3 regions of the Vibrio lentus genome follow, and region 1 is predicted to be linked to each of the others. Evidence: predicted binding sites of a transcription regulator. Region 1 holds the regulator's gene; each other region holds the start of a gene.
What was found. Region 1 encodes PurR, which represses purine synthesis genes. Its sites were predicted from a motif close to TNANGNAAACGTTTNCNTNA; they were not measured.
Positions count from the first base shown of each region.

Region 1 (10,039 bases):
CAAACACAGCATGGTTCGTGGGAAATCAGCTTGTAAGCAAAAACTGCAACAAGATGTTGGCCTACCAGTCACCGATTGTGCGGTTTATGGCATGGTTTGTCGTCTGACTAATCAGAAAGGTGTTCACTACTTACTGCCTATCATCGAACAGTTCTTGAAGAACGACTTGCAGATTGTGATTGTGGGTACTGGTGATCCGGTTTTAGCGAGTCAGCTAAAAGAGTTGTCGGCACTTCACTCAAACAAGTTCTCGTTTGTTGAAGCGTATAACAACGAATTAGCACACTTGGTTGAAGCGGGCTCTGATTTCTTCTTGATGCCTTCTGAATTTGAGCCTTGTGGCTTAAACCAAATCTACAGCATGGCTTACGGTACTTTACCAATTGTTCGTTCTGTCGGTGGTTTAAAAGACAGCGTGAATGATTACGATCAGGATCCTGAGATCGCAACTGGATTTGCGTTTGATGAACCGACACCACAAGCGTTACTGGCTGTGTTACATCGTTCATTGCTGCTTTACGCACAAAACCCATCTGAAATTAAGCGTGTTCAACTTTATGCCATGCAGCAAGATTTTAGTTGGGAAGATGCGGCAAAAGAGTATCTTGCAATGTACCATTCGGCACTTTAACTCGCTGAAATAGTTTTAAAATTAAGCTGACAGCTAGTAATAGTTTGTAATGAAAGAAGGCGCTCTGAGACTAGAGTGCCTTTTTGTTTTTTGGTCAGAACACATCACGTTTACGAAGACAAAACTTGCAAACTCATTTTAGTCAGGTAGAAAAGGAGGGCAGGTATTCACATGACTAATGTTAGGTTTGACACTATTATCACTTAATCTGCTCAATAGCGTGATATCCTTAGCCATCGCCTCACCATGAGGCATAGCTCCATTATTATAATTAAAGCGATAGGTATGTCTGAGAGTTTATTATTTCATAAAACATTTACTCACCCTACGAGCGATGAGTGGGTTGTGTTTGTGCATGGCGCGGGGGGAAGCTCCTCTATTTGGTTCAAACAGATCAAAGCGTATAAACAACATTTCAACTTGCTTCTCATTGATCTTAGAGGGCATGGTAAGTCAGACAGCATACTTAAAGGCCTGATTACGAACCGCTATACGTTCAAATCGGTCACGCTCGATATCCTTAAAGTTCTTGATCATCTAAAAATCCGTTCAGCGCATTTCGTTGGTATGTCTCTCGGGACGATTATTGTTCGCAACGTAGCGGAATTAGCGGCAGGGCGCGTGCGTTCAATGGTACTCGGTGGTGCAGTGACTAAGCTCAATACTCGCTCTCAAGTACTAATAAAGCTGGGTAATTTAAGCAAGCACATCATTCCATACATGTGGCTATACAGCCTTTTTGCTTATGTTGTTATGCCGCAGAAAAGCCAAAAAGAATCTCGCCATCTATTTATCCGCGAAGCCAAAAAACTGTGTCAAAAAGAATTTAAACGTTGGTTCATCCTTACCGCTGATGTGAACCCTCTAATGAAATACTTCAAAGATAGAGAGTTGCCGATCCCGACTCTTTATTTGATGGGAGAACGTGACTACATGTTCATCAAGCCGGTAAAAGAGATGGTTGAAGCGCACGAGTCGAGTGAGTTAGTGGAAATAGCGAATTGCGGACATGTGTGTAATGTTGAAAACCCTGAAGAGTTCAACCAACGTTCTATCGCGTTTATTCAAAAACAAATCCAATGATCCTCTTGGTTCGCTATCTGAACAAATAAATCGAATTAAATAAAAACGGGAAGCTAATATTAGCTTCCCGTTTTTATTTTAAGGGAGGAGTATCGTTCGTAATGTTCTTACTCTGGTGATGCAGCACCACATTGCCAGCAAGAACCGAATTGCGCTTCGTTGACTTCATGGCACTCACCACAACGCCACTCTTCATAGATGATCGAATCTTGCTGTTTTTGGTAGTCATTGACTATCGTGCGGGCTTTACTGGCCAATTCTGGCTCATATAACCATACGTAAGGGTCAGTTTCCTCAGTGAATGGGATTTCCCCTTTCAAACCGAACAAGCCCTCACCACGGACTTCACACGCAATATTCTCACTTTCTAACAATCCACAGATGATATGGGCTTCTGTAGGATTCGATGCACTGAAGATTTTCATTGAAATAGAACCTTATTCGGCTTTGGGTTTTAGTCAGTTATATACGTTATTCCGCTATACACGTTAGTCAGCCACAGGTGCTGAGCGGAACTTACTCATCAACCATTTAGCAATAATTGGGAATACCCCCAACAAGGCAAATGACAATAGTACTGAAGGAGATACGATACCCGAAAGTGAATCAATTTCTGCGAGTTGAGTACCAGCATTCAAGAAAACCGCAGTACCTGGCAACATCCCTATTTGGCTTGTGATGTAGTAACGAGTTACCGACATTGGGGTTAACCCCATTAACAGGTTGATAAGGAAAAATGGGAAGACAGGAATCAGACGCAGAGAGAATAAGTAAAATGCCCCGTCTTTTTCAACGCCCTTGTTAATCGTTGCTAACTTGTCACCAAACTTGGTTTGGATCCAGTCACGTAACAGGTAGCGGCTACTTAAGAAGGCGAGAGTTGCACCAATAGCACTCGCAAAAGATACCAGCAGTAAACTGTTCCAGAAACCAAACAAGGCAGCGCCTAACAGAGTAACAACCGCAGCGCCAGGAATTGAGAAAGCCGTGATCATGACATAGGCGGCGAAGTAAATTGCAGCAGCGGCAATAAAATTGCTCTCGATGTAGTCATTCAAAACAGCTTGTTGAGCTTTCGCATTCTCAAGTGTTAGGTATTGGCCGAAATTGACGCCTAACAAGACGATCGTTACGACCAATACGATACCCAATATCATTTTCTTACTCATTGATACTTCCTCTAATTTTTCAATGCATACCATTAGTATAGATAGACAGGCAAAGCATAGATTAACTTTCAACAGATATAAAAAAAGCCGCAAGAATGCGGCTTAGTTATGTAGATAGTTTGAACTGACAATATTAATTGACGCGACTGATAAGCTCTTCACGACGTTGCTGCGGTATAACAGACCAATGAGTACCATTGATCGCACCTTCTAGCGCCCAAAGCAGCTCAATGCTGACAGAGGAAGCATGTGATTCCTTGATGGCGTTAAATGCGTTTACAGAGCCAGATTCATATAAACATTCTACAGAATCGATCCCAGCCTTTTTTAACATACGCTCGGTAGCGAGTCGAAGGTTAGGGAGGTCCTTTAATCGAGTTGGCTTAGCAGAAGATTGCTCAGCTTTCTCTTCTTTAGCAAACCCCAAAGACGTCGTAGCAAGCTGCAAGATTTTCTCTTGGTCTTGCCACAAGCCTTCCGGCAATGCGAAATACTTTGTGACGACAGGGAAACCACGTTTTTTGTAGACGTATGGTCGAAACCCTTGTTGCTCGAATTGCTTTGTTGTGTCTTTGTCCGCTCTTATGTGCAGCTGGTCGTTAACAACCAGAGCAAACATAGTGTCATCAGCAAAAAGCCCGAATCCACCAAACATTGAGCGTGATTTTATTTTTCCTAGGGGCTCAAATAATTTCATTGAGTCCTTTAGTATCGGTTTATCCATGTTATCTATCTCGGTGTATTTGAACTACGCCACCAAATAAGCAGGTCCGAGAGATTAGCAAAATGTTGCAATTAAATTGTCAATAAGCCGTAAATTACTAAATTGTTAGTAATTACCGCATTTTGCCATCGGTAACCCCGCTACCATACCAACGAGTGGTTTAGGCCGGAAGCTTTGCGTCTCACTCTTTCGAGTGGTTTGCCCTGTGCGTGACTGACTGAATAGAATAAAGTTTTTGTTGAATGAGGCTCACACCTGATATTTCAAAATGTGATATTGCTTCAATTAATGATCTTGGTGTTATGCAACTGGGTTTATTTTATCTGCTTATAAAAAAAGCGCACTCAAAGGTGCGCTTAATGAAATTAAACTCGATTTATCAATTAATTTAACGTTTTAACTGTGCTTCGCTCAACAATTTCTGGGTGCATTTCGAAGACACGTTTTTCATGATCTTTATCTTTAATGCGCTCTAACAAAATTTCGAATGCATTTTTACCAACACGACGCTTAGGTTGGTGAACCGTCGTCAATGGTGGAGAGAAGTATTCTGCAAGTTCAATGTTGTCGTAACCGATAACCGAAATATCTTCAGGAATACGAATACCTTGCTGTTGCAGGCGACTCATCAGGCCAAGTGCCATAGTGTCGTTAAAACAGAACACAGCGGTAGGGCGATCTTCCATCTGAGCAATTCTATCAGCCGCAAGTACAGCGGTATCACACTCAAAGTTACCTTCAATGATGAGCTTTTCGTCGGTTGCGACCTTCGCTTCATTGAGTGCGCGTTTGTAACCCGCGATGCGTTCTACACATGCTGCTTTGTCTAAGTGGCCACTTAAACAAGCAATCTTTGTGTGACCACGTTCTAGCAGGTACTTGGTTGCTAGATAGCCGCCTTCTTCAGAGTTATCGATGATCTTATCAGCCTGAGAGGTTTCAGGGCCCCAGTCCATGACAACTTTTGGGATATCAGCATGGCGATCTAACATGCCACGAAGTTCTTCTGTTAAGTCGGAACACATAACCAAGATGCCATCTACACGTTTTTCTGCAAGCATTCGTATGTAGTCACGTTGCTTCTCATAGATACCACCCGTGTTACACAGAATCAAAGTGTAACCTTGACGGTAGCAGTAGCTTTCAACACCATCGATCACTTCAGAGAAGAAGAGGTTTGTTGATTGAGTCACTAACATGCCGATAGTACGTGTTGAATTGCATTTCAAGCTACGCGCAACAGCACTTGGTGCGTAGTTTAACTCGTCTACGGCTTTATTTACTTTCTCTTGAGTCGCTTCTGCAACAAAACGTGTCTTGTTGATTACGTGAGAAACGGTGGTAGTTGATACGCCTGCTAAGCGAGCGACATCTTTTATAGTGGCCATGGTTTTATCCTATTAGAAGCTACTTTCCCAAAGTACGGAATAAAGTAGCCGTTAAGCTACCTAACTAAGAGCTTAAATTTGTAGGGCTCTTTGGGGTACTAAAGTGCTAAAAAACAAAAAACCGCTATTGAGCGGCTTGTCTTAACACCGAAATGCTCTGAACTTAAATAAGCATAGCATTTCGTGAATGTTTCATATTTTATCGTTTGCGGTCACAATTTTAGACTGACTAGAAATTACTCGCAATAAAATTCACCCAGAAATCTTGGTGAATTGTCACATTCTATTGAATTTGTTTACTTAATCATCAGCGTATCTTATTCACCCGCTAAATACTGAGTGTCCAAATTACAGAAGGCCACGAGAAGAGTTGCCACAGATGCATAGAAACCGAATGAATCGATCTCACAACATTTAACGTTGAACTTTGGTACCCAAGTAAGGAGTTGTTGTTCAATAAATTGCTGTTGAACAGTGAACGATTTTTCTAATTCTTCTTCAAGCTCAGTTTCATTTGAACGGATGATGAGATTGCCAAGGAAATCAAGTTCGATAGCAATGTGGTCTGCTGGCTCTTTCAGATCTTGGTTAACCACCAAGTTGTGCTTAGCCATGATCTCTTCCATGTCTTTAGCTGGCTTATCGTTTAATAGACCTGTTTCGCCGATATACATTGAAGCGTAAGGTAGAGCACCATGTTTATCTGTCTTTAAAAATAGATCGCAAAAGTCAGCAGACAGTTCTAGTTGGGCATCTTCACGTGTTTGTAGACGGTTCAATGCGTCTACCAGTTTATCAATCGCAGGCTTGAGTGTTTCGTTTTCGCCTAAACCAGTCAGGAAAGAACGGATCTCAACAGAGTGGTAGTGGTCGAGTTCTTCTTGTGTGAGCTCTTTAGCGAACAAGCTTGATAGCCACCAGTAGATTTCAGCTCTTTGTTCGTTGAATGCTTTCGTATCTTTCATTTCATAGATCCTGATTTAGTCTTGTGATGTTTATATACCCAAGCATCGCGAAGTCATTTGGGTATAAGCACACCAAGGCTCAATAACAAGGTTATTTGCTAAACGCAAAGTGACTCGTTAGTCGTAATGCCTATATTGAATTGCGATGGACGATAAATAGCAAGGTTTTAGATTGTCTTGTATCAAAAAAGATTCATGTTTCTCGCTTTTATCTGCTGTACCACTAGAATTGTTACTAGTTATGAATAGAATGGTTACTGAAACTATTAAATAAGAAAAGTGGTGTAGATGAGCTATCACGTATTAGTCGTAGAAGATGATGTGGTAACCCGAAGTAAGCTGGTTGGATATTTCCAGAACGAAGGTTACACAGTGAGCGAAGCGGAAAGCGGCGCTCAGATGAGAAACGTGTTGGAAGAAAACAACGTTGATCTCATTATGCTAGACATCAACTTACCAGGCGAAGATGGATTGATGCTAACTCGCGAATTACGCAGTCAATCGGACATTGGGATTATTTTAGTTACTGGACGCACGGATAGCATCGACAAAATTGTAGGCCTAGAAATGGGCGCAGACGATTATGTTACTAAACCCTTCGAACTTCGCGAGTTATTAGTTCGAGTTAAAAACTTACTTTGGCGTATTGCTGCGGCTCGCAAAACCGCGGTTGGTACGGCAGTTGAAGCTGAAGACGAATCTGTGGTTCGTTTTGGTGAGTGGACGTTTGATATCCCTCGTCGTGCTTTAAGTAAAAATGGTGAGCCAGTTAAGCTGACTAAAGCAGAATATGAGCTGCTCGTTGCGCTTTCTTCTTACCCTAACCAAGTGTTAAGTCGCGAACGTATTTTGAACATGATCAGCCACCGAGTGGATGCTCCAAATGATCGAACCATCGACGTGCTAATCCGTCGCATGCGTGCGAAGATGGAGTTCGACCCTAAGAACCCACAAATCTTTGTGACGGTTCACGGTGAAGGTTACATGTTTGCTGGTGACTGATTCTCTTCGGGAGTTCTAGTCAGCAACAAAATTTGAACGTAAAAAAGCCGAGGCGTCATTGATGTCTCGGCTTTTTATTACTTGGTTTTTACAATTAACGAATTGAACAGCTGCAACTTACTAGGTTACTCAGTTTTACTCATTCGCAGAGTTACTGATTAGCTTAGTTTATTGAGGTTGCGCTGCAGAAGCTGCGCCGTTTTCATCGACTAAGCTAGAAGCAGCAGGAAGAACAATCGGTTCTTCAACTGGGTCGCTGCTTGTGTCTAGCCAATCACGTAGGCTCTGCCAAACCAATCCCATTGTTTCGTGCCAGTAACGCTCTGTTTGTTCAAGATAGAGTGCTTTTGGCATGTACTTATTCCAAGGTTCAACAATCCCTTCTTGTGCAAGGTAGTTGGTTGGAGCGGGTAATGGTTTCATGCCAGCGGCATTGAATTCATTAAGTGCGCGAGTCATGTGGCTTGCTGAAGTCACGAGCACCATTCTTTTGTTTTTCACGAATGCAGCGGCTTGGCGAGCTTCTTCCCACGTATCTTTTGCGGTTTCAAGCAGAATGATATCGGGTTTTGCGACACCGAGTGCTAGCGCGACCTTAGCCATCATTCTTGCGTTGCTCACTTCAGTGCCTGCCCCATAGCCAGACAAAATAAGTTTCGCTCCAGGGTAGAGGCGTAGAATGCGGATCCCTTCACTTAAGCGCATTAAACCTGTGCGGCTAAGCTCCGATGTAGGTGGTATTTGATCATCGACGACGTGACCACTTCCGAGAACCATTACATAATCGACGGTTTCATCGACGGGTAAAAATGCAGTGTGTTGCCTTTCCATTGGCATTAAAAGTTGACTAGAAACTGGTTGGAAAGCGATTAGGAAAATACCACAGAGGGCTGAAAGGGTAATTAGGCAACCAGTCTTCCTTTTGGTAGTAAACATCACTAGGGCTAAACCCAGAAAAGCGAGAATTAACATTGCTGGCAGTGGCATCAATAGCGAAGACACTACTTTTTTCAGCTCAAACATATCCGAATAGTCCGAAAAAACATCACTTAGTAGTAAAAAGAGACATCGCCTCTTTATTCCTGAAATTCCTGTGACAGAATAGCAGGCACGATAGGACATAATAACTCAAGTAGCCGTGACTGAAGACCGTAATTTCGACGATATTGCCCACAAATTTGCAAAAAATATTTACGGCTCTGACAAAGGAGAGATCCGTCAGATCATCGTATGGGAAGATTTAGAACAAGCTTTGAGCAAATTTGACCATTCAGCTTCGCCTCTGCATGTTCTTGATGCTGGAGGTGGTCTTGCACAGATGTCGCAAAAAATTGCGTCGTTAGGGCATAACGTCTCTCTGTGTGATCTCTCTTCTGAGATGCTTAAGCTTGCACAAGAAAGTATCAACGAAGCGGGTTTGTTAGAACAGTATCGGTTTATTCATTCTCCGGTACAAAAAGTGGCAGAACACCTTGAAGGCCAAGTCGATTTTGTGATGTTTCATGCCGTAATGGAATGGCTCGCAGATCCTAAAGAGGCGCTTGATTTATTACTGGAACAAGTAAAACCCGGTGGCGTTGCCTCGATAATGTTTTACAACCACCACGGATTAGTCCTGAAAAATGTGATTTGTGGCAACATTCCTCATGTATTGAATGGGATGCCACATCGAAAACGGTTTAAGCTGCAACCACAAAAAGGCTTGAAGCCAGAAGAGGTTTATCAATGGATAGAAGACGCTGGTCTAGAAATCTGTGGTAAATCAGGCATTCGTTCCTTCAGTGACTACATAGGTAATATGGAGTACATGGGCGATTACCAATTTGAAGATGTATTGGAACTAGAAAAACAGCTATGTCGCCAAGAGCCATATCTGTCACTAGGCCGTTATATTCACGTTTGGGCTCAAAAACCTGCGCAATAGCAGCGGTGAATGTGGTAAAAGAAGCCACAACATGCGCTATGCAATCGTAAGAAGCCCGCGTCATAAAGAAATAGGCGTAATATCTAACATGTTCGATATTACGAAAAACAGTAACAGGAACCACAATGAGTGAAATGACTCAAACTGCCGAAGAGCAGCCAATTGATGAGTTGGTAGGCTGGGTCAAGCAGCATGACTTTTCATTAAACTTGCCGCCAGAGCGTTTAGCATTTTTGATTGCTATCGCAGTGCTAAGCAATGAAAGGTTCGATGAAGAACTAGGTGAAGGTGAATTGCACGATGCATTTACCATTGTCACTCGTCTGTTTGAAGATACCGGCGAAGCGTCTGCATTCCGTGCAAACAACGCTATCAACGAGTTGGTTAAACAAAAACTGATCAGTCGTTTTACTAGTGAGATCACCGACGGTGCAAGTATTTACCGTCTTTCTCCACTTGCGATCGGAATTTCAGATTATTACTTACGTCACCGTCAATTCTCTAAGTTAAAACTGTCGATTCAACTTTCGATGGTTGCAGATGAGATGGCTAAAGCGATTGAAGCTGCGCAAAAAGGCGGAACACCTGGCCACTGGCAAAAGAACGTTTATGGCGTTTTGAAATATTCAGTGGGTGAGATCTTCGATCAGATCGATTTAAACCAGCGTGTGATGGACGAGCAGCAACAAACCGTCAAACAGCAAATCGCTGATCTGCTTAATAAAGATTGGCGAGAAGCGATCAATAACTGTGAGTATTTGCTATCGGAAACCTCAGCTACGCTAAAAGAATTGCAAGACACCTTGCAAGCGGCCGGTGACGAACTGCAAACCCAGATCCTCGATATTCAAGAAATTGTGTACGGTGATGATGAACTCGAGTTCGTAGGCGAAACCTTGTTTGGTTTGCAAATGAAACTCGATCGAATCACAAGTTGGGGCCAACAGGCGATCGACTTATGGATCGGTTATGACCGTCACGTGCATAAGTTTATCCGTACCGCGATTGATATGGATAAAAACCGTGCCTTTAGCCAGCGCTTGCGTCAGTCGGTTACCGACTACTTTGATGCGCCTTGGTTACTGACTTATGCCGATGCTGAAAAGCTCACCGATCTTCGTGATGAAGCCTTGGTGCTTCGTGATGACGAAGT
Region 1 covers NZ_JAUFQE010000002.1:1,795,964-1,806,002, reverse strand. The annotation lists gene glgA (glycogen synthase GlgA) at 1-631, shown strand, start outside; gene QWZ07_RS16465 (alpha/beta fold hydrolase) at 917-1,714, shown strand; gene QWZ07_RS16460 (putative signal transducing protein) at 1,822-2,139, opposite strand; gene QWZ07_RS16455 (TVP38/TMEM64 family protein) at 2,203-2,883, opposite strand; gene QWZ07_RS16450 (TfoX/Sxy family DNA transformation protein) at 3,017-3,607, opposite strand; cyclic di-GMP riboswitch class I at 3,735-3,820, opposite strand; gene purR (HTH-type transcriptional repressor PurR) at 3,991-4,995, opposite strand; gene torD (molecular chaperone TorD) at 5,313-5,960, opposite strand; gene torR (two-component system response regulator TorR) at 6,249-6,962, shown strand; gene elyC (envelope biogenesis factor ElyC) at 7,131-7,985, opposite strand; gene cmoM (tRNA uridine 5-oxyacetic acid(34) methyltransferase CmoM) at 8,101-8,886, shown strand; gene mukF (chromosome partition protein MukF) at 9,012-10,039, shown strand, end outside.

Region 2 (10,039 bases), 420 kb from region 1:
TTAGCTTGTAAGATTACAGGACCGCCATCGAGCTCTTCGGTAACAAAATGGACGCTGGTGCCATGCTCTTTGTCCTGAGCATCAATAGCACGCTGGTGGGTGTGCAGCCCCGGATACTTAGGTAACAGAGAAGGGTGGATATTGACCATTTTACCCGCATAATGACGAACAAACTCTGAACTCAGAATGCGCATATAGCCAGCGAGTACAATCAGGTCGGGTTGGTAAGCATCGATCTGAACCATCAATTCATGATCAAATTCTTCACGCGAATTAAATTCTTTTGGATTCACCGAATGAGCGTCAACACCTGCTGACTTTGCTCTCTCTAGACCAAAAGCCTCTGCTTTGTTTGAGAAAACGGCCTTAACAGAGGCGTCAATCGTGTGGCTCTCACAGGCATCCAAAATTGCCTGCAAGTTACTTCCGCTTCCTGAGACTAAAACGACGATGTTTTTCTTAGAGTGACTGTTATTCATAGAATGGATGTTCTTCATAGAGTGGGTCATGCGATTGGTTAACGGGGAGGTTTATACCAATCACAGTAAGTAAGTGATCATAAATAGCGTAGGAAAAAGGCTTGAGAACAAGGCAGAAATTTTCGATAAGTAGTTATCCTACAATCAAAATTTCTAACGACGTGATCGAGCATTTTAACAAGCTAGGATGACCAGTTATTTACTACGATTGGTATTTATATTACCTACATAAACTAAGGTTTTCTGCGGGCTAAATAGCAAAATGAGGACCATTAGGTCCTCATTGATTAACTAAGTAAGTGAGCGTATCACTTATTTGATTTCAACTTGCTCTTCGCCAGCTTCAGCGTTTGCGATCTCACCGATAACCCAAGCGTTTTCGCCTTCGGCTTTCAGCAGTTCAACAGCAGCGTCTGCTTGATCTTTAGGTAGAGCAACAACTAGGCCTACACCACAGTTGAAAGTGCGGTACATTTCAAATGTCTCCACGTTACCTTTCTCTTGTAGCCAGTTGAAGATAGCAGGCCATTCCCAGCTCTTGCCATCAATCACTGCTTTAGTACCTTCAGGAAGTACGCGTGGGATGTTTTCCCAGAAACCACCACCTGTGATGTGCGAGATAGCATGAATGTCATGCTCTGCAATCATCTTAAGTGCCGATTTGATGTAAATCTTAGTTGGTTCTAGTAGGTGTTCACCGATAGTGCGACCTTCTAGCTCTTCACTCTTATCAGCACCAGAAACTTCTAGAACTTTACGAATCAAAGAGTAACCATTTGAGTGTGGACCACTTGAGCCAACAGCGATAAGTGCGTCGCCTGCAGCTACTTTAGTACCGTCGATGATGTCAGCTTTTTCTACAACACCAACACAGAAGCCGGCTACATCGTAGTCGTCGCCTTCGTACATACCTGGCATTTCAGCAGTTTCACCGCCGATGAGTGCACAACCTGCTTGAACACAGCCTTCAGCAATACCAGAAACAACATCTGCTGCTGTATCTACATCTAGCTTACCTGTTGCGTAGTAGTCTAGGAAGAATAGCGGCTCACCACCTTGAACGATTAAGTCGTTCACACACATTGCCACTAGGTCGATACCAATGGTGTCGTGTTTTTTCAGATCCAAAGCAAGGCGAAGTTTAGTACCAACACCATCAGTACCTGAAACAAGTACCGGCTCTTTATATTTCGTTGGAAGTTCACATAGGGCGCCAAAGCCACCAATACCGCCCATTACTTCAGGGCGACGAGTGCGTTTAACAGCACCTTTAATACGGTCTACTAGTGCATTACCTGCATCGATATCAACACCAGCGTCTTTGTAGCTTAGAGAAGAAGTATTACCACTCACGGGATAGTCCTCGAACTTAAGTTGGATGTGAAAACGGCGCTATTCTAACAGGGCTTGATTACGAAGAGCAAACGTTTGCGCGGTTTTTTTTATTAGAATAAAGATTCTGAAATAACCCCACAGTTCGTGTATAATCTACAGGTTTGTTTAAATATTGCCGGAGTTGGAAATGAAAGTTGTTGAAGTGAAACACCCGCTAGTAAAACATAAAATTGGCCTGATGCGTGAAGGTGACATTAGTACTAAGCGTTTTCGTGAGCTAGCGACAGAAGTGGGTAGCCTTCTAACATACGAAGCGACATCAGACTTTGAAACTGAACGTGTAACTATTGATGGTTGGAACGGCCCAGTAGAAGTTGACCAAATTAAAGGTAAAAAGGTAACAGTAGTGCCAATCCTACGTGCAGGTCTAGGCATGATGGATGGTGTTTTAGAGCATATGCCAAGTGCTCGAATCAGTGTCGTGGGTATCTACCGTGACGAAGAAACATTAGAGCCTGTACCATACTTCAACAAGCTAGCATCTAACATTGATGAGCGTATTGCTCTAGTGGTTGATCCAATGTTAGCAACTGGCGGTTCTATGATTGCAACTCTTGACCTTCTAAAAGAGCAAGGCTGTAAAGTATTTAAAGTACTGGTACTTGTTGCTGCCCCTGAAGGTATCGCTGCACTAGAAAAAGCGCACCCAGATGTTGAGCTTTACACTGCTGCAATCGATGAGAAGCTAAACGACAAGGGCTACATTGTTCCTGGTCTTGGCGATGCTGGTGATAAGATCTTCGGTACTAAGTAATTCGGTTTCAGCTTAAGTTACGCTAAACCGTTTCTTAACTCGCTGATATTATCCGTATTAATAAAAAGGGAGAGCATTCGATGCTCTCCCTTTTTTGATCTTGCTAGCTTGTGATGCTCTTAATTGAGGATCACAAGCCTCTACAGTTTGTTGACTTGCAGTTAGTCGATTTGGGCTTTGTCTACTACGGTGTTATCGCCTAGCTCTTCAGGAAGGACTAGGTTTAGTAGAATCGCCACGATACCGCATAAGCTTACGCCTTGAAGGCTAAAGTCACCGATGCCAAATGCCATGCCGCCAATACCGAATACTAGAGTAATACCGACAATCACAAGGTTACGTGATTTGTGTAGGTCAACTTTGCTCTGAATTAGGGTGTTCAGGCCGACTGTTGCGATTGAACCAAACAGTAGAATCATGATGCCGCCCATTACAGGAACTGGAATCGTTTGAAGTAGAGCACCTAACTTACCAACCAATGCTAGAACAATCGCTGTTACTGCTGCCCAAGTCATTATCACTGGGTTAAATGCTTTCGTCAGCATTACCGCACCTGTTACTTCACTGTAGGTTGTGTTTGGTGGCGCGCCCAGCATAGAAGCTGCAATAGTCGCCACGCCGTCACCTGTGATTGTGCGGTGTAGACCTGGCTTCTTAAGGTAGTCTTTGCCGGTTACGTTAGAGATAGCAAGCATGTCGCCAACGTGTTCAACGGCTGGTGCAATCGCAACAAACACCATAAAGAAGATAGCGTTGATGTTGAATTCTGGTGCTGTGAAGTTAGGTAGAGCTAACCAAGCAGCTTGAGCGACAGGGGTAAAATCAACGACGCCGTATACTAAGCTTGTGATGTAACCTGCGACAATGCCACCAAAGATAGGCAGTAGCTTAAGGAAGCCTTTTGAGAACACACTGATGACAATCGTTACTAGCAGTGAAATTGAAGAGATCCACAGTGCTGCATCTGCATCGATAAGCTGAACTGCACCATCGCCTGTTTTACCTAACGCCATGTTTACCGCAACAGGCGCAAGACCTAAACCGATCACCATGATTACAGGGCCAACCACGACGGGTGGAAGCAGTTTGTGGATGAAGGCTACACCACGTACCTTAATTAAGGCACCCATTAATACATACACAACACCGGCTGCCATTAGGCCGCCCATGGTTGCACCTACACCCCAAGTTTGAATACCAAACATGATAGGGGCGATGAATGCAAAAGAAGATGCTAAGAAGATTGGCACTGAACGGCGTGTAATAAGTTGGAATAAAAGGGTACCGATACCTGCGCCAAAGAGTGCAACGTTGGGATCAAGTCCTGTTAGTAGTGGCACCAGTACAAGCGCACCAAACGCTACAAACAGCATTTGCGCACCTTGCAGAGCATTTTTCATGTTATGTCCTTAAAAATGGTCGTTATATGAAAAGTGAAAAATAAAATTCGCGGGATTCTATCACTTAGCAATCGATTGCCACACCAAATAGATCAAATTTATTTATCTTAGTGATGTTTTACATCCATCGTCGCTCGAAAAACTCAGTTTATAAGTGAGCGATTTATCATGGCCAGGTGATATTTTAAGGTTATTAAACACAGTGGGCGCTATCGACCTTGCCCCTCAATCCATAGTTGCTTATCATCTAGGCACAAGATTTGAATATTAGGATCAGTATGCGCTACATAGCATTGTTGTTGATTGGACTATTAGCCTCTCCGAGTTATGCCTTAACTCAAGTAGATATTTTTAGTGCTGAAGTTGCGATTAACGCTGAAAACAAACAGCCAGAACAAGTGGCAAGAAATACAGGTATGGAGCAGGTATTAATACGTGCGACTGGCCAAACCGATGTCGCTTCGAATGAGACGATTCAAAAGGCGATGCGTAAGAGTTCGCAGTACATGTCTCAAATGAGCTTTGGCGAGAGCAATGACCAATCAACGTTGCGTATGCGTTTTAACGGTGCTCAAATCCGTTCTCTATTGACGCAAGCACAGTTGCCGTACTGGCCTGACACTCGTTCAAATATCCTTGTTTGGCTGGTGGAAGAGCAGAACTACGACAAGAATATCGTGTGGGAACACTCCAATTCACAATTGGCTGCTGGTTTACAAGCCAACGCAAAAGAGCGCGGTTTACCCCTGACGTTACCAGTCGGTGATTTTGACGATATTACCGGTATTGCGACCTCTGATCTTTGGGGTAGCTTTGTTACGCCAATCAGTAAAGCGAGTCAGCGTTACCCGGTTGATGCTGTTTTGGTGATTAAAGCTCAATCTTCTGGCTTACGCTGGACTCTGTATGACCAAAAACCAAACCAACTGACGAGCGCACCAAAATCGCCTGTGAGTGGTTCAGTATCGGGTAACAGCGCGACGACTTCTAAGAAGCTTGTTGACCAAATCAGTAACTACTACGCGAGTAAGAGTGCAGTAACGGTTGCGAGTGAGTCTTCGGAATCAATCTTAACGCAGTTTATTAGCCTGAATAACGCGCAAGATTTCTTCCAGTTGGAGAGTGCACTTAAACGTTTAAATTCAGTTGCAAGCCTAGATATTCTTAAGATTCAAAACAACGAAGTGACCTTCCGAATTCACTTATTGTCGACTCAACAAGAGTTTGAGCAAGAAGTTGAAAGCATTCGCCAAGTCGCGAAGGTTGAAGAGTCTTACATTGAACCTGAAGTGAGCCCTGAATTTGAAACGCAAGACAGCTCCATGTCTGTCGGCGATGATTCAACAGACGCTGTTGATGCTGAGGGTAGCGAGACTGACTCAAACGTTCAAGTGATTAAAGGCAGTGAGGTATCTACGGATGCTGAGCTAACAGGTACTTCTGATGTAACGTTAGACGAATCTGGTGAAGAAGAGCTTACTGTAACAGCACCAGTACACGCTAAGCCAAGCCTAGTATATGAATGGGTTCGCTCGTAATCGTCTACCAACATTACTGATTGAAATGACATCATGAAAAAAGCCCTGCAAGAGTTATCTCGCAGGGCTTTTTGTTGTTCTGGTGTTATGTAAGCTCTAAAGCATCGAATCAATATTATTGCTCGAACTTAGCTTTCTCTTTCTTTTCTACTTCAGAAAGGCGCTTAAGCTTAATACCTAACTCTTTGGCTCTAAAACGGGTAAACAAGATATTACCTGCGAAGCCTAGGCTAGTCAGGAGTAGTTCTACAGCCGCTAATAAACGCTCTCCACCGTCTACATACATAATCGTTAACGCGTGTAGGAAGTAGAGCATTAAGACGAAATTCGCCCAAGCGTGCGTATAAGGCTTGCCTGCTAGAATGCCCGGCAATGGCAGTAACAGCGGTACAGCCCAAGCAATCGCAAGTGTGACATTGCTAAGATGCGGGTGCGGTGAAAGCGTCATCTGCCAAGCCACTACCCAAAATAAAAGCAACAAGTTGCCTGCTAACGCTAGGTAGCGAAAGAGCTTGGTTTTGGGAGACATAGCCGTTTCTGGCATATACATCATTGAGAGATTCCCTTCTGGTTGATAGCGATGCGCGCTAAGCGTTTGCCTAGGTTTTGTGCCAACTCAATTTCTTCTTTGCTTAATGAAGCGCTCTCTCCAGTACTGCTGGCACCGTAAGGTGTGCCACCGGTTTGAGTGGTGTGTAGCGCAGGTTCTGAATAGGGGATTCCCACAACTAACATGCCATGGTGAAGTAGAGGCAACATCATGCTTTGTTGTGTCGTCTCTTGACCACCATGCAGTGATGAAGAAGAAGTAAAGACACAAGCTGGCTTATCGATGAGATCGCCATTGATCCACAGTGATGTTGTACTATCCCAAAAGTGCTTCATTGGCCCAGCCATGTTGCCAAACCAGACTGGGCTGCCTAGTGCTAAACCATCGCAAGAACGGAGCTCTTGTAAGGTCGCGATAGGATCTGTTGGTTGATAACGTGAATCAGGCTGCTCTTCTACCGTATACACGTCGTTCACCGTTCTCAGCATGGCTTCGCAGTTCGGGATAGATTCAACCCCTCGTGCAATCTGTCTTGCTAGCGCTTGTGTGTTGCCGTGGCGACTGTAGTAGAGAACAAGAATGTTAATGCTCATATTGGCTTACAGGATCTCTAGTACTTGCTCTGGTGGACGACCAATTTTTGCTTTGTTGTTCGCAACAACAACAGGGCGTTCAAACAGTTTTGGGTTTGCCGCCATTGCTGAGAAAAGATCTTCATCAGTCACCGATGCATCACCAAGATTTGCTTCTTTGTAATCTGCTTCTTTGGTGCGCATCATCTCGCGCACACTGGTAAAACCAAGCTGAGTGAAAAGCACTTTAAGCTGCTCAATAGTTAAAGGTGTGTCTAGGTATTTGATAACCTCTGGCTGTACGCCGTTCGCTTCAAGCAGTTCGAGAGTTTGACGGCTCTTTGAGCAACGTGGGTTATGATAAATCACGACAGACATGGTTCTTCCTCATTATTATTTTTGATTTAGTTGTTCAGTTGAAGCCACCTGAGTGGCTTCTTTATTATGTTACGTTGAGCTTTCTTTTTATGCTTTTACCAAGAATTACGGCTAATGAAACAAACTTATTGCAGCGATAAGAAACGTTCGCGCTGAATCATTAGCTGGTCGAGTCGAGCATCGTAACGTGCTTGTTTTAGACTGCCGAGTTCTGCGATTTGACTTGCCTGCGTGTAGTACTGAATCGCTTTGTTCCAGTTAGCTTGCAGTGCCAAAATTTCTGCGCGAGCGGCCAATTCTTCGTCGCTATTACCTAAGCTCGTATTTACTTTTGAAAGTAGGTGCCAGCCATTGGTGTCGTTCGGGTTATCGTGCGTGTAACGTTGCAGCACGCGAACGGCTTCCTGTAGGTCTTCATTTTCAATCAGCGCATTGGCGTAGTTAATGGTCAGAACCGGGTTGTTTGGTTGGCGAACCAGTGCCGATTTAAGTTCTTTAATCGCTATCTCGGGCTGTTTCTGTTCAATGTGCAGATCTGAGATCGCATCTAAATAGAACAGATTGGTTGGATCGCTGTTGATGAGTTTGGTTAGAATTGGCTCTGCTTTATCTAATTTTTTAGTATCTAGATAAACCAATGCTTGGCCATATTCTAATGAAGGCACTATAGCTTTCGGTGCTTTCTTTAGTTGGCGTGCAAACCAGTCCAAGGCCGCATCATTGTTGATACCCGCATAGCGCGCGACAATGCGAGCTCTTGCCAGATGGTAATCCAGTGATGGAGCCAGTTTAAGTGGCGGATAGCTGCGAGCACGGGCACGAGAATCTGTGATTCGATCTTCTGGTAATGGGTGAGTCAGTAGCATTGGTGGTGGTGTGCTTGCGTAGCGGTATTCATCAGCCAAGCGGCCAAAGAAACGTGGCATTGCATTCACATCAAACCCAGCTTTTGCGAGCGTGTTGATACCAAAGCGGTCGGCTTCTTTTTCATTACTACGTGTGTAGTTGATTTGGCTTTGCATGTTACCCGCCGTTGTTGCGGTTAATGCAGCAATACCAGCTTCAGGCGCTGCAATCGCCAGCAATACAGACGCCGCAAGCGCTGCGATGGTGGCTGGAGAACGGCGAGCTTGGTCTTCCATACTACGTGCTAAGTGACGTTGGGTAACGTGCGCGATTTCGTGCGCTAATACCGAAGCGAGTTCACTTTCCGATTGAGCATGCAGGAACAGACCAGAATGCAAAGCAACGTAACCACCAAAGAAAGCGAAGGCGTTAATGTTGCGGTCACGGATCATAAAGAACTGGAAAGGGGTCTTTACATCATTCGCGTTTGCGACAAGGCGATGGCCGAGCGTATCGATATATTGGTTTAGAACAGGATCGTTGACGATGGGCTGGCTGCTTCTGATGATGCGCATGTAGGCATCACCATAGATAAGTTCTTGATCGATAGTGAGTGTGCCGCCAGCAGCGGTGCCGATATCCGGTAGCTCCAAACCATTGGTATTTGCCAAAGTTGGTGTGCTTAATGTGGCTGCGATGCATAAGCAAGCAATTGAACGAGCGCGTTTAAACATATTAGTCAGTAATACTCCGTTTCTTCTGACAGTAAGACAAGAGCAATGCAAATTGGTTCTTTATCTGATTTAACCTTTACCAAGTGCGTGCGCTATCATTAAGGAAGATGAATGAATGATGGCGCGTTTTCAAAAACAGATTACAATACGACCCTTATAATAAGCATCGAGCCCAAGAATGACACCTAATATTCTAGATTTACGCCAAGAGCGATGTCCAATGGCTTTATTATTAGCCAAGCGTCACAGTGTAAAGTTAGAAGTAGGACAGTCATTGTCAATTTATGTCTCTGATAATAGCTCGATGAAAGATATTGTTACTTTTTTGTCTAAGCAAGCCTATGACGTCATCGCTGAGGTTTGCTCTAATTACCATCATATCCTCGTCACTAAAAAGGAATTGCAGTCAGATGCTTGAAATGGTCAATCGTTGGTATAAACGACGTTTCTCTGATCCCCATGCTGTCAGTTTGGTTGCCATCATTCTATTCGGCTTTATTACGATCTACTTCTTTGGTCACCTTATTGCGCCATTATTGGTGGCCATTGTGTTGGCTTACTTACTTGAGTGGCCCGTTACCCAACTTCAAAGACTCGGTGTTCCAAGAACCCCTTCAGTGATGTTGGTGATATTAATGTTCTTTAGCGTGATGCTATTGGCGATATTTGGTTTGGTACCGACCATTTGGGAGCAAGTGGGCAACCTAATCAATGATATTCCAAGCATGTACGGCAGCCTACAAAAGTTCATCGCGACGATTCCAGAGCGTTACCCTGAACTGGCTAACTTACAGATTGTTGAGTCAATTATGTCTAACGCGAAGAACAAAGCGCTAGGCTTTGGCGAAAGCGTTGTTAAAGGCTCTTTAGCGTCTCTTGTGAGCTTGGCGACACTGGCGGTTTACCTGATTCTTGTCCCTCTTTTGATTTTCTTCTTACTGAAAGATAAAGAAGAGATGATCAGAATGGCAAGCGGCGTATTACCTAAGAACCGTCGCCTCGCGACCAAGGTTTGGGTAGAGATGAATCAACAAATCTCAAATTACATTCGCGGTAAGGTTCTCGAGATTTTGATCGTCGGTGGTGTCAGCTATGTAACCTTTGCGATTCTGGATTTGCGATATTCAGCACTATTGGCTGTAGCGGTGGGCTTCTCGGTTCTGATTCCTTATATCGGTGCTGCTGCTGTGACTGTTCCCGTGGCGATTGTTGGCCTGTTCCAATGGGGGCTAGAACCTCAGTTCTACTGGCTGTTACTTGCGTACGGCATCATCCAAGCACTAGATGGCAACGTATTGGTTCCGGTTCTGTTCTCTGAAGCAGTGAACCTGCACCCAGTCGCGATTATTGTTGCGGTATTAGTGTTTGGTGGACTGTGGGGATTCTGGGGTGT
Region 2 covers NZ_JAUFQE010000002.1:2,220,449-2,230,487, reverse strand. The annotation lists gene purN (phosphoribosylglycinamide formyltransferase) at 1-509, opposite strand, end outside; gene purM (phosphoribosylformylglycinamidine cyclo-ligase) at 792-1,832, opposite strand; gene upp (uracil phosphoribosyltransferase) at 2,002-2,628, shown strand; gene QWZ07_RS18285 (uracil-xanthine permease family protein) at 2,790-4,028, opposite strand; gene QWZ07_RS18280 (DUF2066 domain-containing protein) at 4,307-5,566, shown strand; gene QWZ07_RS18275 (DUF2069 domain-containing protein) at 5,682-6,119, opposite strand; gene wrbA (NAD(P)H:quinone oxidoreductase) at 6,116-6,709, opposite strand; gene arsC (arsenate reductase (glutaredoxin)) at 6,716-7,066, opposite strand; gene bepA (beta-barrel assembly-enhancing protease) at 7,192-8,646, opposite strand; gene QWZ07_RS18255 (sulfurtransferase TusA family protein) at 8,825-9,064, shown strand; gene QWZ07_RS18250 (AI-2E family transporter) at 9,057-10,039, shown strand, end outside.
Region 2: purM (phosphoribosylformylglycinamidine cyclo-ligase) is a predicted target of PurR. The motif match lies at 1,896-1,915, and genes of this name have one in related genera.

Region 3 (10,039 bases), 1.0 Mb from region 1:
TTTCACTCTTTACGATTCTTTACGCTTTCTAAACGTCGCTTTACGAGGGAAAGACTAATCTATATCTAAGCGCTGAGAAACAGACGCAACACATGACTTATTATACCGAATTGAGGCAACAATTATGAAAATGACTAAGAAACTTGTACTAGCAGCTGCGGCACTTCCACTAATGTTAGGTACAGCAAGCGCATTCGCATATGGCGGCGGCGATAAAGGCGACCACAAAGGCATGCACGGTAAATGTGGCGGCTTCGATAAGAAAGTGATGCGTCAACTAGACCTGACTGATGCACAAAAAACAGAATTGAAAGAGATGCGCGAAGCGAATCGTGCTGAGATGAAAGAAAAACACGCTGGTAATAAAGCCGATAAAATGGCAAAAATGAAAGCGCACCAAGAGAAAGTTCAAGATTTAGTTCTAGCGGATACTTTTGATGAAGCGGCGGCAAACGACCTAGCAAGCCAAATGGTTGAGAAGCAAACTGAGCGTCGCGTAGCAATGCTTAAGAAACAACACCAAATGATGAGCGTACTAACGGCTGAGCAAAAGACTCAACTGAAAGAGATCCAACAAGAGCGCATGACTAAGTGTGCTGATAAAATGGAAAAACGCATGAACAAAGACAAGTAATTCATGGCTTGAGAAAGCCGGATTGAATGACAGTGTTGAGAAAGAAGCGGCCGAGTGTCGCTTTTTTTGATCCCTAGAAATGAATGTTTTACATCCAAGCTGTCATATTCAATTGATTGTTTGCAGGTTATACTTTGTGCTATCAGTCACTTTATAGCCAAATTATGAAACAAGAATACGCACGTTTAGTTACGCTCGCCGCTTGGGCAGCCACAACCATCGCCACTATCTTATTGATAGTGAAAGTCGCAGCGTGGTGGGTGACAGGTTCTGTGAGTCTGTTGGCTTCCGTCGTGGATTCAATGTTGGATATCGCGGCCTCTGTCGTCAACCTTATCGTGGTTCGCTACTCTCTCCAGCCCGCCGACAAAGAACATACCTTTGGTCATGGTAAGGCTGAATCGCTTGCCGCATTAGCGCAGGCGATGTTTATCTCAGGCTCTGCTTGTTTCCTCATTCTTAACGGTATTGAGCGCTTCTTTAGACCCCACGAACTGAACTCCCCAGAAATTGGTATCTATGTCAGCTTATTCGCGATGGTGATGACCTTCGGTTTAGTTCGGTTCCAAAAGCATGTCGTCAACAAAACCGGTAGCCAAGCCATTGCGGCTGATTCACTGCACTACCAGACCGATCTCTATATGAACGCCGCTATTATGTTGGCACTGGCGTTGAGCTGGTTTGGCATTGGTCAGGCGGATTCGGTGTTCGCGATTGGTATTGGTATCTACATCCTATACAGCGCTTACCAAATGGCGATGGAAGCGGTGCAATCTCTGCTTGATCATAAGCTGCCAGATGAAGAGCTGAAACAGATTAAAGAGACATCATTGAGCATTGAAGGCGTGCTGGGTGTGCATCAATTACGAACTCGTCGTTCGGGGCCGATTCGCTTTATCCAACTGCATTTAGAATTGGAAGATAATATCCCACTTATTGAAGCGCATCGCATTTCTGATGAAGTGGAGGCCAAGCTTATCTCTGTGTTCCCTGATGCTGATGTATTAATTCATCAAGACCCGTATTCGGTGGTGTTTGGCCCGGAGAAGCAGCAGAAATTCCATTCTTGGTAATAGGTGGGAAAAGCAGCCCGCAAATGGTAAGTGGGTGGCTTTTGAACTAAAGTGAGTAAAAATTGCGAATTCTTTGGTGATACAAAAACCACCGCATAACAATTAATGTTGATTCTGATGTGAATCAACAAAGTTACTGAGTAAAACTGTAATACTCTTACAGAAGTAGAAATGTTACATAAATTTACGCGATTTAAGTGCTATTCCCATTGAGGAAATGTAACATAAAGCACATATATAGATTTAAAATCTTGTTGATATACAATCGGCAAGCAAAAGAATTGAATAATAGATTCCCAAAAATCGAGGGTGAGCATGATTAAGAAGATCGGTGTTTTGACCAGTGGTGGTGACGCTCCAGGCATGAACGCAGCAGTACGCGGCGTAGTTCGTACCGCACTATCAGTTGGCATTGAAGTTTACGGCATTTACGACGGCTACCAAGGCCTTGTTGAAGACCGTATTGAAAAGCTTGACCGTTCAAGCGTATCTGACGTCATCAACCGCGGCGGTACTTTTTTAGGTTCTGCACGTTTCCCTGAATTCAAAGATGTTAAAGTTCGCGAGAAAGGCATCGAGAACCTTAAGAAGCACGGTATCGAAGCACTTGTTGTTATCGGTGGCGACGGTTCTTACATGGGCGCTAAGAAACTGACAGAAATGGGTTACCCATGTATCGGTCTTCCTGGCACAATCGATAACGATATCGCGGGTACTGACTACACAATCGGTTACCTAACTGCGCTTAACACAGTTATTGATTCAATCGACCGTCTACGTGACACGTCTTCTTCTCACCAACGTATTTCTATTGTTGAAATCATGGGCCGTCACTGTGGTGACCTTACGCTTATGTCAGCAATCGCAGGCGGTTGTGAGTACATCATTACTCCAGAGACTGGCCTAGATAAAGAACAGCTAATCAGCAATATCCAAGATGGAATTGCGAAAGGTAAGAAGCACGCAATCATCGCTCTAACTGAGCTAATGATGGATGCTAACGAACTGGCTAAAGAGATCGAATCTTCAACAGGTCGTGAAACTCGTGCAACGGTTCTTGGTCACATCCAACGTGGTGGTCGTCCTACTGCATTTGACCGTGTACTGGCTTCACGCATGGGTAACTACGCTGTTCACCTTCTTCAAGAAGGCCACGGTGGTCGTTGTGTTGGTATCGAGAAAGAAGAACTTGTTCACCACGACATCATCGACTGTATCGAGAACATGCAGAACCCAGACCGTTCTGAGCTGTTCCGCGTTGCAGAAGAGTTGTTCTAAGCCACGCTTAGCGTTCGCTTAAAGAATTTAAAAACCGCTGATTGTTCAGCGGTTTTTTTGTGCCTGCCGTTTAGGTTTGAAGCTTGAATTCCAAATGACAGGCAATAAAAAAGGCCAACCTAAGTTGACCTTTCATTCAATCTAAACGGTGACGTTTAAATTAAGCTTTTGCTTCAGCTGCTGCTTTAGCGATAGCTGCGAAGCTTTTCGCGTCAAGCGCTGCGCCGCCAACTAGAGCACCGTCGATGTCTGGTTGTGCGAAGTAAGCTGCTGCGTTTTCTGGCTTAACAGAACCGCCGTATTGGATAACAACTTTCTTAGCAACATCTTCAGATTTCTCAGCGATGTGTGCACGGATTTGAGCGTGGATGCGTTGTGCATCTTCAGCTGTAGCTGCTTTACCAGTACCGATAGCCCAGATTGGTTCGTAAGCGATGATCGCGCCTTCAAGAGCTTCAACACCTTGAGTGTTGATAACAGCGTCAAGTTGACGTGCACATACAGCAACAGTTTCGCCTGCTTCGTTTTGTGCTTCAGATTCACCGATACAAAGAACTGGAGTTAGGCCGTTCTCTTTTAGGAATGCGAATTTCTTAGCAACGAATTCGTCAGACTCAGCGTGGTATTCACGACGCTCAGAGTGACCGATGATGATGTGAGATGCGCCGAACTCTTTAAGCATTGCTGGAGACATGTCGCCAGTGAATGCACCGCTGTTGTTTAGGTCAGAGTTTTGAGCACCTAGGATGATCGCGCTGCCCGCTTCAGTAAGCGTACGCTCAGCAAGATCAACGAAAAGTGCTGGTGGAGCAACTGCTACGTCTACGCCTGTTACGCCTTCAAGTTCAGCGTTAAGACCGTTTAGTAGATCAACAACCATTTCTTTGCTGCCGTTTAGTTTCCAGTTACCCATAACTACAGGATGACGCATAGGAATATCTCCAAAGTATTTAAATAAATCGAATGTGAAAAAGTAAACTTTATTACGAAATAATATAACAGAATAATATCAACAGATCATGACTGTGGTCATGACTTTCTTGGATCTTACTCAATGGTCAGAGTAGATTTTGAGCAAATATCAGTGATCCGGCAGACAGAATAATAGCTAACTTCTCGGATTTTTCATCGTTAGTTGCTATTAAGGGACAAACGATTGCGTTAACAATAGGAAGTAATAATGCCGAATCTAGTTCTAGAGTACTCAAATTCAGTGGATGAGCGAGTGAATATCCAAGGTTTACTGGAAGACCTTCATCAAGTTACATTAAACTGTGGTTTGTTTGATGTACCTTCTGTGAAGTCTCGTTCACTGCGCTGTCATAACTGGTTGGTCGGTGATGAAGAGGACAATGTGGATTTTGTTCATATTAGCTTCGAGTTACTTTCAGGACGTACCGAAGAACAGAAAAGAGAATTGTCGCGTTTGTTGATGCAAACCCTACAAGAACAGGCAAGCCATATCCGTAGCCTAACGGTCAACATACGAGATATGGATAAAAGTTGCTTTCAGAAAGTGATGAATTAGCTTAAAAGAATCAACTAACTAAAAGTGATTAACTGACTATTTGCTGCTAACTTTTTGGTAGCGTATTAATTTTTTGAGTATTTAAGATGTCGATGAAAGATTTACTGCTCTCTTTCAAAGGGAGAATTGGTCGTAAGACTTACTGGATTTGGAATATTTTCTACTATATCGCGATTACTGGTTTTGCCACCGGTATCTCGGTTTTGTTCCCAGCATACTCCTATCTCCTGTTACCAATCTTCCTTCTATTACTTGTTATTCCAGATCTTGCCGTTACCGCTAAGCGCTGGCATGACCGCAACAAGTCGAACTACTGGCTATTGCTGAATGTACCGCTCGTACTCGGGCGACTTGCATCACCTATGGCTGCGACTACGACAGAGCCAGTATCGCCTATTCACATGGTGGCAACGGTTGCTGCACTCGTGTGTGGTTTGTGGATCTTGGTAGAGTGCGGTTTGATGAAAGGCACTGAAGGCCGTAATGATTACGGTGAAGATCCAGTTTAAAGATTGGATGATTCATCAGTAAAAAGGGAGCATTGCGCTCCCTTTTTTGTTCTAAGGCATTTTGTTTTTAATGCGTTTTTTACTCATACATTTTAGCTTTCAGTACATTTTTGGTTCTGTATTGGGTCTAAAAGGCACGACATTTTCAGGCAGAGGCTCTTCAAAACTGCAACGACCTTGAAGCGCATCTTGGAACTTACACACTTGGCAGCTTAATTCTTGCATCAGCACGACATTGGCATGATGCGGGTTTTTACAACGACTAACCACTAAGTCTATGTGGCTCTGTTGGGCTCGAAGCCTGTCTTGCATGGTTTCAGAGGCCGAACAGATCATCTGTTCGCACATCTCGTGTTTGAATTGATTGAATGCTTTCGGATCGCTTTTCGCGAGTTGAACAAGTTCATCAAAGGGGGGCAGTTTTTGATCTGGCTGTGGATGTCCCATCTTTCCTTCCTTAGAATTAAGCATGTTTCATATGCTTTAAGCTTAAGAAAGAAATCTGTACAAATTTTGTTCTATTTTTATTTTCTCAATATTGAGACGGTATTAGTAACTTGGCGTTAGGGTATAAGTACAACGACGTTCGCCAGTAATGATGTGCTCAGTGCGGATCACATGACATTCATCTTTGAGTAATTCTTTGAAAACATTGAGTTCTGATTGGCAGAGGCTAGGGCAACGAGTTGCAGCCTTACAGATAGGGCAGTGGTTTTCGATCAAGATGTAGTGATCGCCTTGCTCTTGAAGTTCAGCCATATACCCTTCTTCTTCTCGAAGTTGGGTTAGCTTTTCAAGTTTACTCAGCAGGTTGTCGCAGCCAGATAGGGCCGTTTGATATTGCTTTAACGTGTGTTGTTCACGTTCAGCGGCCACTTTAGCTAGCCCCTCTTTACCAAACAGGTTCTCGACAGCATCTATCACTTGAATAGTGAGCTCACCGTGTCGATCTGAAAATTGACCATGACCTTGCTGAGTCAGTGACCAATGGCGAGTTGGGCGACCTACTTTTACTTTGACGTCATGAAACGCAAGAATACCGTCATCTTCCAAACTTTGTAGGTGCTGTCTGGCACCCATTGTCGTCATGCCAAATTCTTCTGACAGTTGTTTCGCGGTTACCGCGCCTTGACGCTTAATGGTCTGTAAGATTTTGTCGCTTGTTTTCATACTATCTCTACCTTATGAACCTTACTATTATGAGGCAAGGTGTTTATAAAGCAAACCATTTACTATGGTGCAGGTGAAATGCACAGGTTCTTGATGGCCAATAAAACAAAAGGCTGATACTTGGTATCAGCCTTCGTGTGTTCTGTTGAACCTAGTTTAGGTTTACAGGATGTGACCAATCACTTCTGGGTCTTTACGCTCTAGGTAGTGAATAGACTTGATGCGACGAATAGTACGACAGCGGCCACGGATAAGCAGTGTTTCTGTGGTTGCGATATTGCCTGTACGAGTGATGCCTTCTAGCAGGTCACCCTTAGTAATACCCGTTGCAGAGAACACAACGTTGTCGCTACGAGCCATGTCTTCCATCTTCAATACGATACCCGCCGTTACGCCCATTTCCGCACAACGCTCTAATTCAAGCTCACCGTGTTTGCGGTTCTCTTCTGTATTGCCTTTTACTTCATGACGAGGAAGCAGACGTGCGTGCATGTCGCCGTCGAGTGCGCGAATAACCGCAGCTGACACGACACCTTCAGGAGCACCACCGATGCAGTACATTACGTCGACTTCGCTGTCTGGCATACACGTTAGGATAGAAGCAGCAACATCACCATCTGGCACTGCGAATACACGAACGCCCATCGCCTGCATGTCAGCAATTACTTGATCATGACGTGGTTTAGCAAGAGTGGTTACTACTAGTGTATCGAGTGTTTTACCTAGTGCTTTCGCAATGTTTTCTAGGTTTTCTGTCAGTGGCAGTTCTAGGTCAATCACGCCTTTTGCGCCAGGGCCAACAACTAATTTCTCCATGTACATGTCAGGCGCTTTAAGGAAGCTGCCTTTTTCGCCAGCAGCCAATACCGCCAATGCATTTGATTGGCCCATTGCTGTCATGCGTGTCCCTTCAATTGGGTCAACGGCGATATCTACAGCATCACCGCCAATACCGACGTTTTCGCCGATGTATAGCATAGGTGCATCATCGATTTCACCTTCGCCAATAACGATCTCACCGCTAATTTCGGTTTTGTTCAGTAGGCTACGCATTACTTCTACAGCAGCGCCATCTGCAGCGTTTTTATCGCCGCGGCCAAGCCACTTGTAACCAGCTAGCGCTGCACCTTCAGTGACACGAGAGAATGACATTGCTAAATCGCGTTTCATGCGGACTCCAAAATTTTCAAAGGGGGAATAGAAATTTCGCGGCGAATTTTACCATATCCCAAAGGAAACGTTTGCCTTTTTGTTTTTGGGGGATTGCTCTCGATCAATTTGCAGGTGAAAACAGGTAATATTCATCAAAATAATCAGTCTGTTGTCGCGCTAGTAATAATTCACGTCAATATTCGGTAAAAAGCGCTGTTTTTTTCATCGAATGGCGCAAAATATCGAATATATAGAGTGTTTATCCTTGCTCTGCTGAGTAGAATGGGGAAATAAGTGGAGTAGACCTTCACCATCAAATGGATAACTTAAAGGTAGGCCAGAATGTCTTTTGAAGTACTAGAGCAGCTAGAAGCAAAAATTCAAACAGCAGTAGATACAATTGCACTTCTTCAAATGGAAGTGGAAGAGCTTAAAGAAGAGAAAGAAGCACTAGCAACAGAAGCTGGTGAGCTAAAAGCAAGCCGTCACGACCTAGAGCAAAAAACTCAGCAAATGCAGGAAGAGCACTCTGCATGGCAAGATCGCATCCGTAACCTTCTAGGTAAAATGGATGACGTTGAGTAATTGACTCTTCAGATTTAAAAAAAACGCCCGCTACTGAGTAGCGGGCGTTTTTGTTTGTATTATTATGCTTTGTGTTCTTATGGTTTTTTAATTATTTGAAGCTGAGTGAGCTACTCGACCTCTTCTTCCTCAACATCCAAATCAAGCTCAACATCCAAAGGCTCAGCAGAAAGAATGATGCCCGTGTTGTCTGCGTAGAGGTAATCTTCCGGTAAGAAAGTGACGCTGCCAAAGTTGACCGGTACGTCTAATTCGCCCACACCTTCTTGGCTCGCACCCACGGGAATAGACGCTAAAGCCTGAATGCCAAGGTTCATGTCTTCTAGCTCATCGACTTCGCGTACGCAGCCGTAAACCACAATACCTTCCCACTCATTGTCTTCGGCAAGTAGGGCCATTTCAGCATCGATCAGCGCTTTTCTTAGTGAGCCGCCACCATCGATCAACAACACCCGCCCCAGACCATCTTGTTCTAATACAGACCGAATCAATGCGTTGTCTTCAAAGCATTTTATCGTCGAGATCTGTCCGGCGAATGACGCTCGTCCACCGAAATTACTGAACATTGGCTCCACGACATCAACTTGATCCAAATATATGTCGCACAGTGCTGAAGTGTTGTATTCCATTAGCATACCTTTTGAACAATGAGCTTACTTTGAGTATATCGGTGCTTGATCCCTTTGCAATGATTAGTCTTAATTAACTCAATAGAGTTTGAGCTACGACAACCCCTGCAAACAGTAGATTAGTCACCAGTGAACATTTCACAATAACGGGCATCATTGGGGCAATCTGAGCCGGTTTTTTCGGTTTCCCAAACGGCTTTGCCATGCTTGTACACAATAATAATGCTGAGTAAAAACGGTAGGCTAATCCAGACCGGTTTTTCTTGAATCAGTAGGTAGATGGCGAAAGACGCAAGCGCCAAACCAAGCAGTGCGAAATGGTATTGCTTAGCTTTACGTTGCCCTAGGCGAACGGCCATGGTGCGTTTGCCACATTCGCTGTCGTTTTCAATATCGCGCATGTTGTTGATGTTGAGAACGGCAACCGCCATTAGTCCACAGCCTAGCGCTGGAAGGAACAGGCTTGGCTCAACATGACCTGTATGTAAGAAGTAAGTACCTGAAACCCCTAACAAGCCAAAGAAGATAAACACCGACAAGTCGCCAAGGCCAATATAACCATAAGGCTTATTACCGACGGTATAGGCAATCGCTGCGACAATCGCTAAAACACCTAACGCAATGAAAGATACGATGCTTTCGAGTGAGCTCAGTGCATGAAAAATAAGAATCAACCCAGCAATGACCGTAAATACGATATTGAGAATGATCGCTTGTTTCATGGTTTGGGCGGTGACAGCGCCTGATTGCATGGCTCTCATCGGGCCTAGGCGTTTGTCGTTATCCGTGCCTTTAACCGCATCGCCATAGTCATTCGCTAAGTTCGACAAAATCTGTAATAGCGTGGCCGTTAAAAATGCCAGCAGGGCTATCGACAAAGAAAATTGGTCGTTGGCGAACGCTAAACTACTTCCTGTAAGAATAGAGACAAGTGCGAGAGGCAGAGTTTTTGGTCGTGCGGCATCAAGCCAAATCAGTAGAGATTGTTTCATCGTAGGTCTAATTCTTTGTAAGTCTTCGTTTCATACTGTGATTTGAGTATACGCCCATTTTTCGGGTAATAAAAAGCCCACTCGAAAGTGGGCCTTGAATTCGCTTATTAGCTGCTATTTCTTTGAGATAGAGCAATAAGTTGGAGTTTCCTGTGCTACAGGATGAAGCGGCTTAGGTCTTCGTCTTCTACGAGCTCGCCAAGCTTAGATATTACATAAGCTTCATCAATTACCAATTTGCTGCCTGCTCGGTCTGTTGCGTCGAATGAAATCTCATCCATTAGGCGCTCCATGACGGTATGTAGACGACGCGCCCCGATGTTTTCAGTAGTTTCGTTCACACGCCATGCTGCGTCAGCAATTTGGTTGATGCCATCTTCAGTGAACTCAATGCCGACATCTTCTGTTTTCATCAGGGCAATGTACTGCTCTGTCAGTGATGCTTTTGGCTCAGTAAGAATACGTTTGAAGTCATGTGCAGAAAGCGCT
Region 3 covers NZ_JAUFQE010000002.1:2,794,431-2,804,469, reverse strand. The annotation lists gene QWZ07_RS21120 (CpxP family protein) at 125-634, shown strand; gene fieF (CDF family cation-efflux transporter FieF) at 799-1,707, shown strand; gene pfkA (6-phosphofructokinase) at 2,023-2,985, shown strand; gene tpiA (triose-phosphate isomerase) at 3,146-3,916, opposite strand; gene QWZ07_RS21100 (5-carboxymethyl-2-hydroxymuconate Delta-isomerase) at 4,166-4,513, shown strand; gene QWZ07_RS21095 (DUF805 domain-containing protein) at 4,600-5,022, shown strand; gene QWZ07_RS21090 (DUF3135 domain-containing protein) at 5,122-5,469, opposite strand; gene QWZ07_RS21085 (helix-turn-helix transcriptional regulator) at 5,572-6,192, opposite strand; gene glpX (class II fructose-bisphosphatase) at 6,355-7,362, opposite strand; gene zapB (cell division protein ZapB) at 7,687-7,929, shown strand; gene rraA (ribonuclease E activity regulator RraA) at 8,040-8,558, opposite strand; partial or broken gene QWZ07_RS21065 (1,4-dihydroxy-2-naphthoate polyprenyltransferase) at 8,632-9,550, opposite strand; gene hslU (ATP-dependent protease ATPase subunit HslU) at 9,706-10,039, opposite strand, start outside.
Region 3: glpX (class II fructose-bisphosphatase) is a predicted target of PurR. The motif match lies at 7,422-7,441, and genes of this name have one in related genera.